One region of the Pandoraea apista genome, then DNA from elsewhere that is predicted to be linked to it. Evidence: predicted binding sites of a transcription regulator. Region 1 holds the regulator's gene; each other region holds the start of a gene.

Region 1 (4,505 bases):
CGCAAGCGCTACCTCGTGGAACACGAGCGCAAGCGTGCATCGCGTGAACAGAAGTAAAGCCGGCGATGGTGTCGCGGCGTAGCGGGCAACTGCTGCGTGACGCACGCTAATCTGTTGGAAAAGAGCCGGTGCCTTTCGCACCGGCTTTTTTGTTTTCGCTGTGGTGTATGACATGCGGCGCCCGCGTGCCTGCATGCTGTCGATAGCCCCCGAGAGGACCGCGTTGCGCGCGCGTCCGTTCCGTTGACATTTCTGAAGCACTCGCCAGATATGACCGAATTTGTTCGAAGCGAAATCCGCGGCCGCATCGGCTTCATTACCCTGACACGCCCAAAGGCGCTCAATGCGCTCTCGCACGACATGATTCGCGCGATGGCGTCGGCACTCGACGCCTGGCGCAGCGATCCCAAGGTGTTGGGCGTTGTATTGCAAGGCGAAGGCGAGAAGGGCTTGTGTGCGGGGGGTGACATTCGCTATTTCCATGAGGCCGTGCGCGTGGGGCGCACCGACATCATGGATTTCTTCACTGACGAGTACACGCTGAACTACACGATCGCTACGTATCCGAAGCCTTACATTGCGCTGATGGATGGCGTGGTGATGGGCGGCGGCATGGGAATCTCGCAAGGCGCCGCATTGCGCATCGTTACCGAAGCAACGCGCATGGCCATGCCGGAGACGGCAATCGGTTTGTTCCCCGACGTTGGCGGTGGATACTTCCTTGCGAATCTCGCAGGGCATCTCGGTGAGTATCTCGGCACCACAGGCATCGTGTTCGGCGCGGTCGACGCGTGCGAAATCGGTCTGGCCGACGTCGTTGTTCCGCGTGCGTCGTTGCCCGCGCTGTGTGAATTGCTGGCCAATGGCGACTGGCAGGACAGCGACGCGGTGCTTAACGCGGCGCGTGAATTTGCCAGGGAAAGTCTGCCGCCTGCCGGTCTGGCGTCAGGCAAGCTCGCCCCGCTGCGCGATGTGATCGACAGTCACTTCGGTCTGTCGGACATGCCCGCGATTCTGAAGGCGCTCCAGCGTGAAGCACGCTGCGAGTACTCGGGCTGGGCCGAAGAGACGGAGCATCTGCTGCGCAGCAAGCGCTCGCCGCTGATGGTGTGCGTCACCTTGGAGCAGGTGCGGCGTGCACGTCAACTTTCGTTGGCTGACGAACTGCGTGAAGAGTGGTTAATGATGCGCAGCGTTTTCAATCTCGATGGCCGCACGGGCGCAGAGAGTGTCGAGGGCATTCGCGCATTGGTTGTTGACAAGGATCACGCGCCGCGCTGGCAACATGCCGACATCGAATCGGTAAAACCTGCCGATGTGGCGCGCTTCTTCGACGGCGAGCGTGCGGGCGCGGACAATCCGCTGCGCGAACTGGGTCGGTAGGTTCCCGGTAGCAGCCGTTGCGAAAGGCGGCACCGGGGCGCCTGAAGATTTATACCGCTGCCAGACAGAATTGCTCGCCGACGGCCTGATCCAGTTTGCGGCAGATATCGGCAATGCTGCCGACCATTACGATGTGCGACACATCGCGATATACGCGCACGTCGTGACCCGCGCGACCTGCTTCAGGCTCCCGCATGTCGCGACGCGCAAGTTCGCGCACGTTACGCGATGCCTTGATGGCTTTCCCGGACGGACACGTGCGACGCGTTGCAGATGCGACGGCGGCCGTGAGCGCACGGGGCAGGGCTGCGGTGCGCGAGCGTGCGGGCACGGTATAGGAGCGGGCGACGACGGGAGCCGATGCAAACGGGCCGGACAGGGCTGAGAGTCCATACACGGCCGACATCAGAGCCTGTGACGACACACGCACTTGCGATTGACCGAAAGACGTACGCAGCAAACCAAAGAGTCGAGCCATGATGCGATCCTTGTTCATGTGGGTCTGAGAGGCGTGTCCTGCCGCAGGTTTCGCAAATCGCGGGCGCAGCAGGGCACGGGCGCCGGACCCAGCCCGGCGCAGTCGGAGAAACAATGCTTCAGGGAGTGGGGTGCTGCGCTACAGCGCGCAGTCCCCGCATTCGCGCTTAGAGGTCGTTGTTGCGGATCAGACCGACCGCAATTCCTTCCAGCGCAAAGTCGCCGCTACCTTCATTGACGTTGATGTTCTCAAAGTCAGGATTCTCGGCAATCAGTTCTACACCGCCCGGCACACGGTGAAACCGTTTAACGGTCACGTCGTCGCCAAGACGCGCCACGACGATCTGACCTTCGCGGGCATCGGCGGCCTTCTGTACCGCCAGCAAATCGCCGTCGAGAATGCCTGCGTCGCGCATCGACATTCCGCGTACCTTCAGCAGGTAGTCGGGTTGGCGCGCGAACATGTTCGGGTCGCACTGGAAGTTGCGTTCAATATGTTCCTGCGCAAGGATCGGGCTGCCGGCAGCCACGCGGCCGACGAGAGGCAGAGACAACTGCATCAGGCCCATGTGCGGCAGCGTGAACTGGTGCGCTCCACCGGCTTCGTCCAGACGCTTGAGACGGATGCCTCGCGACTGCCCTGCAGCCAGTTCGATCACCCCTTTGCGCGCTAGCGCCCGCAGGTGTTCCTCCGCGGCATTGGCAGAAGAGAAGCCCAGTTCGGCGGCGATTTCAGCGCGTGTCGGCGGAAAGCCGGTGCGCTCGATCGCTTGTCGGACCAGTTCGTAGACCTGCTGTTGTCGGGCGGTAAGTTTGATCATGGCATCACTGTATGGAAGCACAGGTGGCTGTATTTTTGTACAGTGTTTGCAAAAAGGCAAGGGAAAACTTCAAGTTGTGCATGAAGTTCTTGCTGCGCCCCGCATGCTTTTGGTCTCGTGCTGCGCGCGCAATAAATGCGATTCCAAAATGTTTCCCGTTACGAACGGCCGAACCGGGGTTGCACACCGGTCTTTCTCACGGTCATCGGCAAGAGAAGGGGGCTAGAGGGCGGCAATGAGCCGCAATGGCCGTCAGAGGCCGCCGGCAATGGCTCGGCGGGCGTTTGACCGGTCGGAATTCACGGTTCAGCACGATTTCTCTAATCCTTATTCCGGCATAAACAAAAGAAAAAATATTATTTTTAATTATTTAGCCGCCCTCATAGACTGGCCTCCTACACACGAGAAGCAAACAAGGAGCGCAAGTCATGAGCAAAGCAGCACGGGGATGGAAAGCTAAAAAGCTGGCGGTCGCACTGGGCGGCCTGGCGCTGGCCGCTGGCATGACGATTCAGGCGCAGGCTGCGAGCCTGTCGCTGCTCAACGTGTCGTATGACCCGACGCGTGAGCTATATGCGGACTACAACAAGGCGTTCGAAGCCCACTACAAGCAGACCAGCGGCGACACGGTGACGGTGAAGGCTTCGCACGGTGGCTCGGGCAAGCAAGCCCGCACCGTGCTCGACGGTGCGCCCGCCGACGTTGTCACGCTCGGTATCTCTGCCGACATCGACGAACTGGCGCAAGCCGGTCTCGTGAACAAGGACTGGCAGAAACGCCTGCCGGATAACGCCACCCCGTACACCTCCACGATCGTGCTGCTGGTGCGCAAGGGCAACCCGAAGGGCATCAAGGACTGGGGCGACCTCGTCAAGCCGGGTATCAGCGTGGTGACGCCGAACCCGAAGACGTCGGCCGGCGCCCGCTGGAATTACCTTGCCGCGTGGCTCTACGCCCTTAAGCAACCGGGTGGCAACGAGCAAAAGGCGCAGGATTTCGTCAAGGCACTCTATAAGAACGTGGGCGTGCTCGATTCGGGCGCGCGCGGCGCGACCACGACTTTCGTGGAGCGCGGCATCGGCGACGTGCTGATCGCCTGGGAAAACGAAGCGCTGCTCTCGGTAAAGGATCTCGGTCCGGACAAGTTCGACATTGTGGTGCCGTCGTCTTCGATTCTGACGGAGCCGCCGGTGGCCGTAGTCGACAAGAATGTCGACAAGCACGGTACCCGCAAGGCTGCCGAGGCCTATCTGCAATGGCTGTATTCGCCGCAAGGCCAGGAAATCGCCGCGAAGCACTTCTATCGTCCGCGCTCGCCGGAAATCGCGAAGAAGTACGAGTCGCAATATCCGAAGCTCAAGCTCTACACCGTTGACGCCGATCTGGGCGGCTGGACCAAGACGCAGGCCAAGCATTTCGCCGACGGCGGCATCTTCGACCAGATCTACACCAAGAAGTAACGTCACGACGAAAGGGACCATCGCATGAGTACCGCATTGTTTCCCCTCTGGCGCAAGCCGAGTGCCTTGCCGGGCTTCGGCCTGACGATGGGCTACACCGTCGCCTACCTGAGCCTCGTGGTGCTGGTGCCGTTGCTGATGGTCTTCATCAAGGCAAGCTCGCTCGACTGGGCGAGTTTCGTTGCCGCAGTGAGTTCGCCGCGCGTGTTGGCGTCGTACCGCCTCACGTTCGGCATCTCGCTCGCGGCCGCCATTCTCAATGCCGTTTTCGGTTTCATTCTGGCGTGGGTGCTGGTGCGCTACACGTTCCCGGGCAAGCGTTTCGTCGACGCGCTGATCGACTTGCCGTTCGCGTTGCCTACCT
Region 2 (4,505 bases), 720 kb from region 1:
CGGGCGAGCCGTTCCTTGCACAGCGACAACAAGTGTGCAGGCGCGGCACTCGCTTCGGCGAGGCGGATGTCGAAGCGCGTCGGCGCCAGCGTTTGCCGCCCTAGCGGCTCGTGCTCGAGTACCAGCGTGAGCGCGCGCGTGGCCAGTTGCCCTGCGGACAGCCACCCCGTGAGTTGCGCAAGCAAACGGCGCAGGCCGAAGAGCAACACGTCGATGTCATGGGTGAGCGATGGCAGCGGCAGCACCGCCTCGAAGTGTGGCGGTGCGCGATACCAATGGGGTGACTCAGGCGCCTCGCCGTAGGCCCGGGAGAGTGCGGCGGGAAGATCGGCGCCACAGCGGCGACGTACGCCCGCCGCGGGCAGCGCACGCAATTCGCCCAACGTCGCACAGCCGATTTGTGCAAGCCAGTCGAGCCACGGCTGTGCCTCGGCCAATAACGTCACCGAAAGTGAGTCGAGTTGTTGCGGGAGATCGGCCGGAGTGGGTATGGGTATGGGCGTCGGCGTCGGTATGGGTGCCGTGGCCGGCATCGGTATCGGAAGGGGCATTCGCCCTGGCGGCGTCGGCAAGGCCCATTCGCCGGCCAGTGCGAGAAGCACCGCTGCGCTGGCCGTAGCGGCAATGCCCAGCGACGCACGATGCCCCAGTGCCTCGGCACTCTCGAGCACCTGCGCCACCAACGATGCCAGACCGCCGAACAGGCGCAGGCTCGGTGCTGCGTCGATCAACACACATTGCGGCGCAGCGATGGCAACATCCGGCCCGAAACGCAGCAACGCCAGCGCCAGCGCTTCCAGTGCTACGGTCTCGGCGGCCTCGTCGCGATCGTGAAATCTCGCTTGTGGTAGCAACGCCAGCACGCCGCCACGACGCATGCCCGGTTTTACCCCCGCAGCCTGCGCCGCTTCACTCGCCTGCCACACACGCGACTGCGCGAGCACGACCGTTGTGTCGGCCTGCCCGTGGGTCGACGCGTCAGCCAGCGTGCGCGGAGAGGCGATCTCGAGCGCCAGATATGGCAGATGCAGGGCGATCCAGCAAGCCATGCGAGACTCCGGAAGCAGAAACCAAAGACACCGTGGACGGTGCGATCGAAGGGGCCGGATCGGGCCTGACAAGCATCGGCCGCTCATCGTCGGCAATTCCCGTCACCGGTTGTGGGGCACGCGTATAGGGCGCTGGCAACGTCAACCAGAGCGGCTCAAGACGAGGCGGTCCGCGACGCTTGTGAAACTGCACGCCGAGGCGGCTCCCTTCCCCGACGCTCAGCCCCAACCTCAGCGGCGCCGCCGACGCCGTGGCCGCGGCGGCGGGTCTGCGTATCACCCAGGTCAGCGTCTCGCCGCCACCCGCCGCGACCTGAAGCCGCCGGATCTGCTCCGGCGTTGCGGCAGGAAGCCAGGTCAGCACCGCACCGCAGCACGCGCTTTTGAGCGCCTGCTCGGCACACCAGAGCATGTCCCGATCCTCGGCCGTCACGCTGCGCCCGCCGCGCCCGCCGCGTCCACCGCGTGTCCCTGCCACCGGACGCGAACGTGTCTGACAAGGCGGACGCATCACGACACTGAGCCAGCGCAGGTCGATTCCCCAGCCTGCCAGCGCCGGGGCATACGGCAGCATCGGCGGCGCAACCACCATCACCGGCTGCCCCGCCTGAGTCAGATCGCGCAACACCGGCGCCAGCAACCGCCATTCGCCAATGCCCGGACGCTCGCTCAACAATTCCGTTACCGCGCCATGCGGCCACCCGGCGCCGGGCAACTCGGCGTCGAGCGCGGCAAAGCCCGTGGTGTGACCAGCACGTTGGCAACGCGCCAGCTCACTGGCGCGCCAAAGCCCGGCAGGCAAAGAGGAAAGCGGCAAGGTCATTGCTCAACCAAAATACTGTATGAATGTACAGTATAGCAGCCTGCATTCTGTTTTTGCGCTATCTATGCAACGCCTGGCGTCATGATCTTGAATCAGGCTTGCGAGCGAACGCCGGCCCGGATAACGTTGACGCCATTGGACGAATTCCCTCCCCCCATGCCTCTGCCAACCACAGCCACCGCGCCCTTCTGCCCCTCCGAGGTCAAGGGCAGCATCGTCATCGACGCGCGCGAATCGCGCTGGATCAAGCTCAAACGCTTCGCCGGTCCCGGACTGCTCGTCGCGATCGGTTACATGGACCCCGGCAACTGGGCGACGGACATTCAGGCCGGATCGCAATTCGGCTACTCGCTGCTTTGGGTGGTCGCGCTCTCGAGCCTCGCAGCCATCTTTCTGCAGATGCTTGCCGCCCGGCTGGGTCTGGTGGCCGGACGCGACCTCGCGCAGGCGAGCTACGACCGCTATGGCCGCGCGGGACGCCTCGTGCAATGGATCACCGCCGAGATCTCGATCATCGCCTGCGATATCGCCGAAGTCCTCGGCTGCGCACTCGCGTTCAAACTGCTGCTGGGCGTGCCGATCGCCTGGGGCATCGTACTCACCGCGCTCGACACGATGATCGTGCTCGGGTTGCAGGGCAAAGGCTTTCGGCAGATCGAAGCCATCGTCTTCGGGCTGATCGGCACAATGGCGTTCTGCTTTGTGGCGCAGGTAGCGATGGTGCCGCCCGACTGGCATGCCGTGGCCGCGGGCCTCGTGCCCGGCGCCCCCAGCCACGACCGGCGCGACGCCATCGTGCTGGCGCTCGGTATCGTCGGCGCCACGATCATGCCCCACAACCTCTACCTGCACTCCTCCGTCGTGCAGACGCGGCGCGTGGTCGGGGGCAAGCGCGGCGATGTGCGCGATACCCTCATGCTGGTTCGCATCGACACCTGGGTCTCGCTGGTGATCGCCATGGGCGTGAATGCGGCCATTCTGATTCTTGCCGGTTCGGTATTTCACGCCAGCGGCCAGACCAACGTCACCGATATCGAGCAGGCGTATCTGCTCATCACACCGATTGCGGGCAGTGCGGCTGCGTTCCTGTTCGGTATCGCCTTGCTGGCATCCGGGCAAAGCTCGACGCTCACCGGCACCATCGCCGGGCAAGTCATCATGGATGGCTTTCTGAAAATGAAGATCCCCTGCTACCAGCGCCGCCTGATTACCCGAGGACTCGCACTCGTGCCTGCGCTGATCGGCGTGCTGTGGCTGGGCGACGGTGCCGTCGGCAAGTTGCTCGTATGGAGTCAGGTGCTGCTCAGCCTGCAACTGCCGTTCGCCATGTGGCCGCTGATCCGCTCGGTCAGCGACCCACGCGTGATGAACGGCGACACCATCGGACGTCCCACGCAAGTGTTTGCATGGGTCCTCTTCGCCGTCATCACCGGTACCAACCTGTTGCTGATTTTCGGACTCGACTAAAGCCGCGAGGCGGCAGCGGGCAAGCGTCGCTGTCGGCCATGGCAACTCCTGTCAAAAACATGAGGGGAATACTGTGCGAGTGAATCGCCAAGCGCCGCTCGCTGCTTAGCGCAGCGAGCGTATGCCTCGTATTACGGGGTATCAACTCGCAAAAAGAGCGTGCTAAGATCGCTCCCCTTGCCCGAACGAAAAACAGTAAAGCACTACGAATCGGGAAGAGATCAGAGGCTCGTGACAGTGCGACGCCACCACGCATCGCCTGCCGGGTCATAACACATACAGGGGTATCACCGTGCAGAAAAGCAAGTCCAGCATTGCGCTGCTCAGCGCCGCCATGGTCGCCGTCGGCGTGCTTGGCGGTTGCGCCACCGAAAGCTCGCGCACCATGCAAGTCGCCAAGGTGGAAAGTGCCAGCCGTCCGTACGTGGGGGTACGCACGCCGATCGCTGTCGGCAAGTTCGACAACCGTTCTGCGTACATGCGTGGCGTTTTTTCCGATAACGTCGACCGACTCGGCAGCCAGGCCAAGACGATCCTGATTACGCATCTGCAACAAACCAATCGCTTCAACGTGCTCGACCGCGACAACATGGCCGAGATCCGTCAGGAAGCCGATATCAAGAAGACCCAGCAAACGCTCAAGGGTGCCGACTACGTGATCACCGGCGACGTTGTCGAGTTCGGTCGCAAGGAAGTGGGCGACAAGCAACTCTTCGGTATTCTCGGCCGGGGCCGCGAGCAGGTCGCTTACGCCAAGGTCAACCTGAACGTGGTCGACATTGCTACGTCGGAAGTCGTCTATTCGAGCGGTGGCGCGGGTGAGTTTGCGCTGTCGAACCGCGAAGTGATCGGCTTCGGCGGCACTGCGGGCTATGACTCGACGCTCAACGGCAAGGTGCTTGACCTCGCGATGCGCGAAGCCGTCAACAATCTGGTCGCCGGCATCGAAAGCGGTGCCTGGAAGCCCGGCAAGTAAGCTCACCCACTCACTATTGCTGCATGCCGCAGTGTGTCGCGCGCAACGCGTTCGGTTTCGCACGTCAGTGCGGGCACGCGTTCGCCCGCTGCTGCATGCCTGTCAGGATATCTCTCGCCATGAATCGCAAGTTTCTATCCGGCCGCGCCGCCATGGCGGCCATCGTCGGTGGCGCACTGCTCACTGGCTG
Region 3 (4,505 bases), 1.7 Mb from region 1:
CAGATGCACCGGGAACGGCGGCTCCTCGAAGCCAAGGTCGATCCGTTTGGCGAAGGCCGCCTGGAACCAGTCCTGCATGGCACTGCGGGCGAGCACGCTGAGGTTGACCGGCGTGAAGGCGGCGGCGTCGTTCGCGCTGTTCTCTGCACGGGCCAGCGCCAGCAACTGATTGACGAGACGCGCCGCCTGTTCGGAACTCACCGCGATTTGCGAGAGCGAACGGCGTAGTTCGTCAGGAGATGTCTGACGCAAGGCGAGTTCCGCTTGCATGCGCAGTCCGGCCAGCGGTGTCTTGAGCTGGTGAGCGGCGTCGGCGATAAAGCGCTGCTGGAGCTTCATGTTCTGTTCGAGCCGTCCGAGCAGATCGTTCAGCGAGCCCACGAGCGGCGCGATCTCCGGCGGCGCCTGTCGCGCTTCGAGCGGTGACAGATCGTCGGGGCGTCGGGCGCGAATGTGTTCCTGCAAGGCATGCAGCGGCGCGAGACCGCGCGACAGACCGAACCATACGAGGATGATGGCCAGCGGCAGAATCACAAACTGCGGCAGGATCACGCCTTTGATGATTTCGTTCGCCAGTTGACTGCGCTTGTCGAGTGTCTCTGCAACCTGCACGAGCGCCATGCTGCCCGGCGGCGCTATGCGGGGCAGATCGACATAGGTGAACGCGACGCGGATGTCGTTGCCGCCGACGCTTTCGTCTCGAAACTGCACGACACCCGGCTGCGGGCGATCATCTTCATGCGGCAAGGGGAGTTCCGCCGTGCCGGCCACCAGTTCCCCCTTCGCCCCGAGTACCTGGAAGTAGACGCTGTCGGTGGCGTCGGCGCGCAGCAGATCGCGCGCGGGCATGGGGAGTGTCAACGTGACTTGTCCACGATCCGAGTGCACTTGCTGGGCGAGCACGTAAGTATTGGTCTCGAGCGCCCGGTCGAACGGGCCGTTGGCAATCGATTTCGCGACGAGATACGTCACGGCAATGCTCATCGGCCAGAGCAGCAGCAGCGGCGCGAGCATCCAGTCGAGGATCTCGCCGAAAAGCGAGCGCGGCGGCGGCTCGGCCTCGCGCTCGAGCGGCGCGCCGAAGCCCGGTCGCACGAAAGGATCGGCGTAGGGATCGAACGGGTCGGTGTCGTCGGTCGGCGAGGCGGCCGCGTTGGGTGCGTTGGACGTGTCGGCGCCGCGTCTTGCGGACACGCCGTCTGCCGACTGCACTGGAGGAGACGAGGCGTCCGGGTCCGCTAGGGTGGCGCGATGGTGGTGGCGAAAGCTCAGACGCATCGGACGGGAAGACTAAAGAGGCTGGAACGGCTGACGCCGCAAGCGACGCACTAGGCCGCGTTGGCGGGCGCGGCGGCCGGCTTCTCCAGACAATACCCCAACCCACGGATCGTGGCGATGCGTACGCCGCTGGGCTCGATCTTCTTGCGCAGCCGATGCATGTACACCTCGATGGCGTTGTTGCTGACCTCTTCACCCCAACCGCACAGATGATCGACGAGTTGCTCCTTGGAGACCAGCCGGCCGGTACGCAGCAGCAGGACTTCGAGCAATTCGAGTTCACGGGCAGACAGGTCGAGCATTTGCTCGTTGATGTAGGCGGTGCGTCCGACCTGATCGAAACTGAGCGGTCCGTGGCGAATGACCGTGGAGCCGCCGCCCGCGCCTCGCCGGGTCAACGCACGCACGCGGGCTTCGAGTTCGGCCAGCGCGAAGGGCTTGGCCATGTAGTCGTCTGCGCCGAGATCGAGACCCTTAACGCGGGCATCGACGCTGTCGGATGCCGTCAGAATCAATACGGGCAGATGGGAATTACGGGCGCGCAGCCGGCGCAGAACTTCGTGACCGGGCAGGCGTGGCAAACCGAGGTCGAGAATCAGCAGATCGAACGTCTGGGCGGAGAGCGCGGAGTCGGCTTCAAGCCCCGTCTTGACGTGATCGACGGCGTAGCCCCCCTGACGCAGCGAGCGGGTCAGGGCGTCAGCCAGAATGCTGTCATCCTCTGCGATGAGAATTCGCATGGGCGTGATAGGCTTGTGTAGGCACCGTCGCCTGACGGCAGCGGTGTGTCTCCTGTGATGTTGCGGCGCGTGGTTCGCGGCTTTTTTTGTCGTTTCGGCGCTTTCGGACAACAGGCACTTGCAAAGAGCACTGGTTTTTTATACAGTACTGGCATTCACGCCTCACTCGAGCCGTCTCGCTCATCATATCAAAGGACGATTCATGGAAGAAAGCAAGAAAGGGTCTGCCAATCTGTCGGCCGAGAAAGGCAAGGCGCTTGCCGCCGCCCTCGCGCAGATCGAAAAGCAATTCGGCAAGGGCTCGATCATGCGTCTGGGCGACGGCGAGGTCGAAGCGGACATCCAGGTCGTCTCGACCGGCTCGCTGGGCCTGGACATCGCGCTTGGCGTGGGTGGCCTGCCGCGCGGCCGCGTGATCGAAATCTACGGACCGGAATCGTCGGGTAAGACCACGCTGACGCTGCAAGTCGTGGCTGAAATGCAGAAAATCGGCGGCACCTGCGCGTTCATCGACGCAGAGCACGCCCTCGACGTCGGATACGCAAGCAAGTTGGGCGTCTCGGTGCCGGATCTGCTGATCTCGCAGCCGGACACGGGCGAGCAGGCGTTGGAAATCGCCGATGCGCTGGTGCGCTCGGGCTCGATCGACCTCATCATCATCGACTCGGTCGCGGCGCTGGTGCCGAAGGCCGAAATCGAAGGTGAGATGGGCGATTCGTTGCCGGGTCTGCAAGCACGTCTGATGTCTCAGGCTCTGCGTAAGCTGACTGGCACCATCAAGCGTACGAACAGCACGGTGATCTTCATCAACCAGATTCGTATGAAGATCGGTGTGATGTTCGGCAATCCGGAAACCACGACGGGCGGCAATGCGCTGAAGTTCTACTCGTCGGTGCGTCTGGACATTCGCCGTATCGGTTCGATCAAGAAGGGTGACGAGGTCGTCGGTAACGAAACCCGCGTCAAGGTCGTCAAGAACAAGGTCTCGCCGCCGTTCCGCGAAGCCATCTTCGATATCTTGTACGGTCAGGGGATCTCGCGCGAAGGCGAAATCATCGATCTGGGCGTGAACGCCAAGATCGTCGAAAAAGCCGGCGCCTGGTACAGCTACAACGGTGAAAAGATCGGTCAGGGCAAGGACAACGCGCGTGAGTTCCTGCGTGAAAATCCGGAGATTGCCCACGAGATCGAAAACAAGGTGCGTGCATCGCTCGGCGTGACGGCGATCAACGAGACCGGCGAGATCGAAGAACAAGACGAGGCCTGATAGCCTCCGCTTCGGAACGGCAACGCGAAGCCTTGCGGCGTCGCGTTGCCGTTTTTGTTTTCTAGTTCAGTCCTGATTGCGCCACGATGACGTCATGATCAATCGCCGTCCTCCCCGAGACCCGGAGGTACCGCCGCCCCCACCGGGGGACGAGGCCGTTTCGGTCAAGCGATCGCGCAAGCCCGTGCTCAGCCTCAAGGCGCGTGCGCTCTCTTATCTTGCGCGTCGGGAATACAGCCGGACTGAGCTGCGCCGCAAGCTCGTGCCGTTCGCCGATGCCGAGGACCCCGAAGCGCTCGATCGCGTGCTCGACAGTCTTGAGCAAGAGCGTTGGCTGTCCAACGAACGGTTTGCGGAAAGTGTGGTGAACCGGCGTGCATCGCGTATGGGCACGACACGTATCGTCAACGAACTCAAACAACATCAGGTCGACGCCGAGACAGTCGCGGCCCTCTCGGAACAGTTGCGGAGTACGGAACTGGCGCGTGCCCGTGCCGTATGGCAAAAGAAGTTCGGCGAGGTCGCCACCACGCCCGAAGCGCGTGCCAAGCAGATGCGCTTTCTCGCTTCGCGCGGTTTTTCACGTACCGTTATCAGCAAAATCGTACGTGGTGCCGACGAATTTTCGGACGATTTTTAACGCACGTTGCATCACTTTCGTGATGGATGTGCAGTCATTCATCGTTAAAGCGACGACGTTGCCACCCAACGGGCAACCCGCATGAATGCTGGAGTGACAAGACGATGAATCTCGCGTGACGCGTCGCGCCACGGTTATCGCGATATGGCATCGCACCATGCGTCCGTCGATGTCGAGATTTCGATAACCCGACCGATGGGTCGGGTAATGAGGCCTTATGCAGCGGGGTTCTGCTGCGCTGCGGCAGAGTGTGCCGTGGCCTATGCTAGAATCAAGATCTTTCTGCGTTCATGCATTGCACACTCTCGCATGCCGCTCTCTGAGCCTGCCTCTCGTACCCTGCGTCACCGCCGCACGATCGCTGTCGAAGCGTATTCGCGCGAGGATGGCCTATGGGACATCGAAGCCCGTCTAACCGATCATAAGGATCGGGATTTTGCATTGGCGACGGGCCTTCGCAAGGAAGGGACGCCAATTCACGAGCTTTGGCTGCGGTTGACGATCGATGAGAATTTCGAGGTGCATGATGCCGAGGCCGTTTCCGACTGGGTGCCCTATCCTGGCATTTGCGATCAGATCG
Region 4 (4,505 bases), 1.1 Mb from region 1:
TCCGGAGTTATTTGCACCGACCATGTTCAACGCCGTCATGCTCACGATCGGCACGATCGTCATGCCTGCCATGACGATGGGGGCGGTCATGATGATCCACGACGCCATGCTCGCCACCGCCGAAGAGGCCGCCAATCGCGACTACCTGACCGGCGCGCTTTCGCGCAAACACTTCGACCTGCTGGCCCGTCAGGAAATGGCACGCGCCCTCGCGCGCAGCTGGCCGCTGTCGATCGTGGTGATCGACCTCGATCACTTCAAGCAAATCAACGACACGCATGGCCACGCAGGCGGCGACACGGTGCTGCGCGAATTCGTGAAGCTCGTGCGAGATAGCTTGCGCGAAGGCGACGTGTTCGGGCGATTGGGAGGAGAGGAGTTCGCGGTGTTACTGCCGGGCACGGATACCCCCGGCGCCATTCGCATTGCCGAGCGGCTGCGCACTCAGGCGAGCCGCCATCTGGTGGCCGGTCCGTTCGGCGTCTGTCATTACACGCTCAGCGGCGGTGTGGCGACGTGGCACGAACACGAAAGCCTCGAAGCGCTGTGCATGCGCGCCGATCGGGCGTTGTACGCCGCAAAGATCTCCGGACGCAACCTCGTGCTCTCGGACGTTCTCTCAAGCGACGAGACCGCGTCCGAGGCGGGCTGACGCTGCGCCTGCCCTGCCCCACCCAACCTCGCTTGCCTTAGCCACACAACCCCGGCTCGGACGGCTCAGGCGTGAGAGCCATCGCTCGCGTCGGCGAAGAACTCGCGGCGCATGCGCGCCACGTACTCGGTCAGATTCGGATGGTTTTCGATCTCGTCGCGCAGCGTCATCCGGAAGTGCGGCGACATGGCGCTTGCGATGAAACCAAACGCGGTGGCATCGGCGCCGCACGGCGACCGTCCAAAAAAGTACGGTTTGTCACCCAGCAACTGGGCTGCGGCCTGCGCGCCGCGCTTGAGCAGTTGTGCTTGCTCCTGCGGCGTATAACGCCCGGTTCCTTGCCCGTGCAAGGTGCCCCGGATCTTGCGGCGGATGAATGCCTGAGCCATCGGACGCACCGGCCAGGGAATTGCCTTGAAGAACGAGGCGGGGCCTCTGGCGAAGTTCTCCTCGTTGCACCAGCGCGCCTGCACTACATGCCAGTAGAAATGGTCCTCCAACGCCTTCTCGAACATCCACGCCGCCCCCCGTTGCTCAGGTGTCAGGCCTGCATCGAAGTCGAACCCGTATTTGCGTTCGATGTGCAACCGGATCAGTGTCGAGTCCGCCACGATCTCGCCGTTGTCGTCGATATAGGGCAGTTTGCCCTTGGGTGCGCGCCGAAAACCACCACGATCCGTCTGATACGGCAATCCGGCGAGCTTGAGCAGCATTTCCGCCTTGACGACGAACGGGCTGGCGTCCGGAAGCCCGAATGCCGGGCCAAAGGTGTACAGGGTCAACATCGAGGGCAGGCTCCTGCGCAATGGGAATGGCGCAGAGTATTACACGCAGCGACGCCGGCGGCGACCCCGTCAGGCTAACGAGGCCACGTCTCTCGCACACTGTGGTTTTATACAGTATCATATCCCCCAATCGAGGAATGTCTTATGGAAATCATCGACTGGGATCAACTGGCGCTGAACGCCGCCGAACGCGATCTTGCCGGCATCGTGCGCGAGATCGCCGCACGTTACGCGCAGCAACGTTCGGGCATGACGGAGGCCGCGTCGCCATACGCCGCCACGGCAACCGGCACGCGGGCGAGCGAGTCTGACAAATCGGGGGCGGTCGTCCTGACACCGGCACTGGACTGGCGCACGCTCGTGGCCATCGCCGATGAAGCGGAGGCCGATATCGGGCTGCACGCCCGCCATGAGCCATGGGTGCTTGCGCGCCTGCTACGCCTGCCCGGCGACGAGGCCCTGCGCCGCAACGGCGAACTGCCGTCGCTCGACGCGCCCGTCGATCTGCACTGGCCGGATGCCGCAGCGCCGGCAGTGTTTCGCGCCATCGCCGCCGCATTCGAGACAGTATTCGACGAGGCCTTCGCCAGTGAGCGCCTGCACGGTGACGACACCTCGTCGTTCGCTGCGGGTGGATCGGTGCGGCCCATCGCCGCGCGCTGCCCGGGTTCGAGCGGCCCGGTGTGTGCCGCCTGAGCACCGCCATTCATCACTATGGTCAACGAGGTTCAGGAAGTGCCCGAATTCGCTGTCGAGGACGCCAGCACACAAGTCGCGTCCGAGGTCATGGACCCGGATGCCCTTGCCCGCTCCCTGCCCGCACCGATGGTCTTCGTCGATCTGGAGACGACCGGCGGCAACGCCCTCGAGGACCGCATCACTGAGATCGGCGTTGTCGAAGTCGGCCCGCACGGTGTCGAACAATGGAGCACTTTGCTGGATCCGGCCGAACCGATTCCGCCGTTCATCCAGCAATTGACGGGGATCACCAACGAGATGGTGCGCGGTCAGCCGTCGTTCGCAACGTTGGCGGAAGGACTGGCGGAACGCCTGCACGGCAAGCTGTTCGTCGCCCACAATGCGCGCTTCGACTACGGCTTTCTCAAGAACGAGTTCCGGCGCGCCGGCATCAGCTTTCAGGCGGACGTACTTTGCACGGTGCGACTCTCGCGTCTGCTGTTTCCCTCGGCGGCCCGTCATGGGCTGGACGCCCTGATTGCACGCTTCGGCCTCACCCCGCTGGGCCGCCACCGCGCGCTCGCGGACGCCGATCTGCTCTGGCAATTCTGGCAGAAACTCCACACGATTTATGCGCCCGATCTGATCGGCCAAGCTGTGCAGCGGGTCACCAAACGCTCGAGCCAGCCGCCGCAGTTGCCGGACGAAGCGATCGACGCACTGCCCGACAGTCCCGGCGTTTATCTCTTCTACGGCGAAGGCGACACACTGCTTTACGTCGGCAAGAGTGTCGATATCCGGTCACGCGTGCGCTCGCATTTTTCCAGCGATCACCAAGTCGCAAAGGACTTGCGCATCTCGCAGGAAATCCGCCGCGTTGAGGCGCGCCAAACCACAGGTGAACTGGGTGCGTTGCTGTTGGAATCGCAATTGGTCAAGCAATTGCAGCCGGTGCATAACCGTCAGTTGCGTCGCACGTCGAGTCTCTATAGTTGGCAACTCGCAGCCGATAGCGCCCCCCCCCAACTCGTGAGCGCGAAGACGGTCGACTTCGCCAGTGCCGAAGCGCTGTATGGCACCTTCTCGTCGCGCGCGAGTGCCGAGAGTGCGCTTCGGGCGCTGGCCGACGAGCATCGTCTATGCTGCGCGCAACTCGGGCTCGAGAAAGCGGCGGGCGGACGTCCCTGCTTTGGCTATCAGGTCAAACGATGCGACGGCGCGTGCGTAGGCGATGTGCCGCTTGCCGCACATACCGCGCGGGTGCGCGACGCCCTCACCACCCTGCAACTCGACACCTGGCCCTACGATGGCCCCATCGCGATTGAAGAACACGGCACCGGGACTCGCGCCGACGACGTGGAATACCACGTCATCGACCGTTGGCAATATCTCGGCAGCGTGACATCCCGCGAGGCACTGGACACTCTGGTCGACAGCATGCCGGCGGTGACGGGCTTCGATCCCGACATCTATCGTTTGCTGGGCCGGCGCCTCGCGGCGTCGCGGCAGGCGAGCGATCCGGCTGCGACCGACACTGCCGTCCTGCCGTCGCCCGGGCCCACCCCCACCCCCGCACGCCGCGCTCACACCCCGTTGGTCGTTCTGCAACTCAGCCGCCCGGCGTTTCGCCTGAGTCCTGTCGAGCCGCCGGAGAAGCCTCCCAGCAAACGTGCAGTGGCGTTGTTGCGCCGCCGCCAACCCCGTCCTGAAGACCCCGCGCAGATTCGTCTGCCGTTCGACGCCCACTGAGACATCCCCCGGGGGATCGACGCCAGTTCCGATCCCCCTCGCCGGCGGCACCGCCACAGGCCGCCCCACCGCCAGCGTCCCCGCCCTCGGCACTTTCCGCCCCGCAGGGCCTCGTCGACTTCGCCCTCCGCGCAACGCGACGCCACTCGCGCGCCACCTCGTCAATTTATTTCTCCCCGGCGTCCACCTAGGCAAAACCCTCCTTTGCACGCCACGGAATGAGCATATAAATATTAAGTATTTGCAAGACGCATGCTAAAGGTCGAAGAATACGCAATCCGAATACAAAGGTATTGCGACATCGGCGACTTCGGCGTCGTCGCTGACCGGAGTTCCGGCGCGTGGGGTACGCGTCAGTTCTCCGTCCCCACATAGAGCCAGATGGAATTACGCCAACTCGAAGCCTTCGCGGCGGTCATGTCGACCGGCAGCATTACTGCTGCCGGGCGTCTGCTCGGGCGCTCTCAGCCGGCCATCACGCGAATGATTCAGGAGCTGGAAGCCGAAATCGGCTACGCGCTGTTTGCCCGTAGCGGTCCGCGCGTCACACCGACCGAGCAAGGCTTTCTGCTTTTCGAAGACGTCGAGCATGTGCTTGCCGGTTTGCAGCAGATTCGCGCCCGCGCGGACGAAATCGCGCG

The links. Region 1 encodes LexA, which represses DNA repair genes until DNA is damaged. Its sites were predicted from a motif close to ACTGTATNNNNATACAGT; they were not measured.
Region 2: the regulator LexA is predicted to act here: its motif matches at 1,887-1,904, upstream of imuA (translesion DNA synthesis-associated protein ImuA).
Region 3: the regulator LexA is predicted to act here: its motif matches at 2,148-2,165, upstream of recA (recombinase RecA).
Region 4: the regulator LexA is predicted to act here: its motif matches at 1,536-1,553, upstream of AT395_RS06980 (DUF2471 family protein).

What each region holds. Positions count from the first base shown of each region.
Region 1 is NZ_CP013481.2:2,559,598-2,564,102, forward strand. It holds gene typA (translational GTPase TypA) at 1-57, shown strand, start outside; gene AT395_RS11925 (enoyl-CoA hydratase/isomerase family protein) at 271-1,383, shown strand; gene AT395_RS11930 (hypothetical protein) at 1,433-1,861, opposite strand; gene lexA (transcriptional repressor LexA) at 2,028-2,681, opposite strand; gene AT395_RS11940 (sulfate ABC transporter substrate-binding protein) at 3,110-4,141, shown strand; gene cysT (sulfate ABC transporter permease subunit CysT) at 4,166-4,505, shown strand, end outside.
Region 2 is NZ_CP013481.2:1,836,046-1,840,550, reverse strand. It holds gene AT395_RS08530 (Y-family DNA polymerase) at 1-1,049, opposite strand, end outside; gene imuA (translesion DNA synthesis-associated protein ImuA) at 979-1,866, opposite strand; gene AT395_RS08520 (Nramp family divalent metal transporter) at 2,029-3,339, shown strand; gene AT395_RS08515 (CsgG/HfaB family protein) at 3,674-4,315, shown strand; gene AT395_RS08510 (DUF4810 domain-containing protein) at 4,435-4,505, shown strand, end outside.
Region 3 is NZ_CP013481.2:853,723-858,227, forward strand. It holds gene AT395_RS03915 (sensor histidine kinase) at 1-1,278, opposite strand, end outside; gene AT395_RS03920 (response regulator transcription factor) at 1,329-2,018, opposite strand; gene recA (recombinase RecA) at 2,221-3,285, shown strand; gene recX (recombination regulator RecX) at 3,380-3,925, shown strand; gene AT395_RS03935 (DUF2889 domain-containing protein) at 4,235-4,505, shown strand, end outside.
Region 4 is NZ_CP013481.2:1,509,262-1,513,766, reverse strand. It holds gene AT395_RS06990 (GGDEF domain-containing protein) at 1-652, shown strand, start outside; gene AT395_RS06985 (glutathione S-transferase C-terminal domain-containing protein) at 718-1,437, opposite strand; gene AT395_RS06980 (DUF2471 family protein) at 1,582-2,133, shown strand; gene AT395_RS06975 (exonuclease domain-containing protein) at 2,152-3,864, shown strand; gene AT395_RS06970 (LysR family transcriptional regulator) at 4,246-4,505, shown strand, end outside.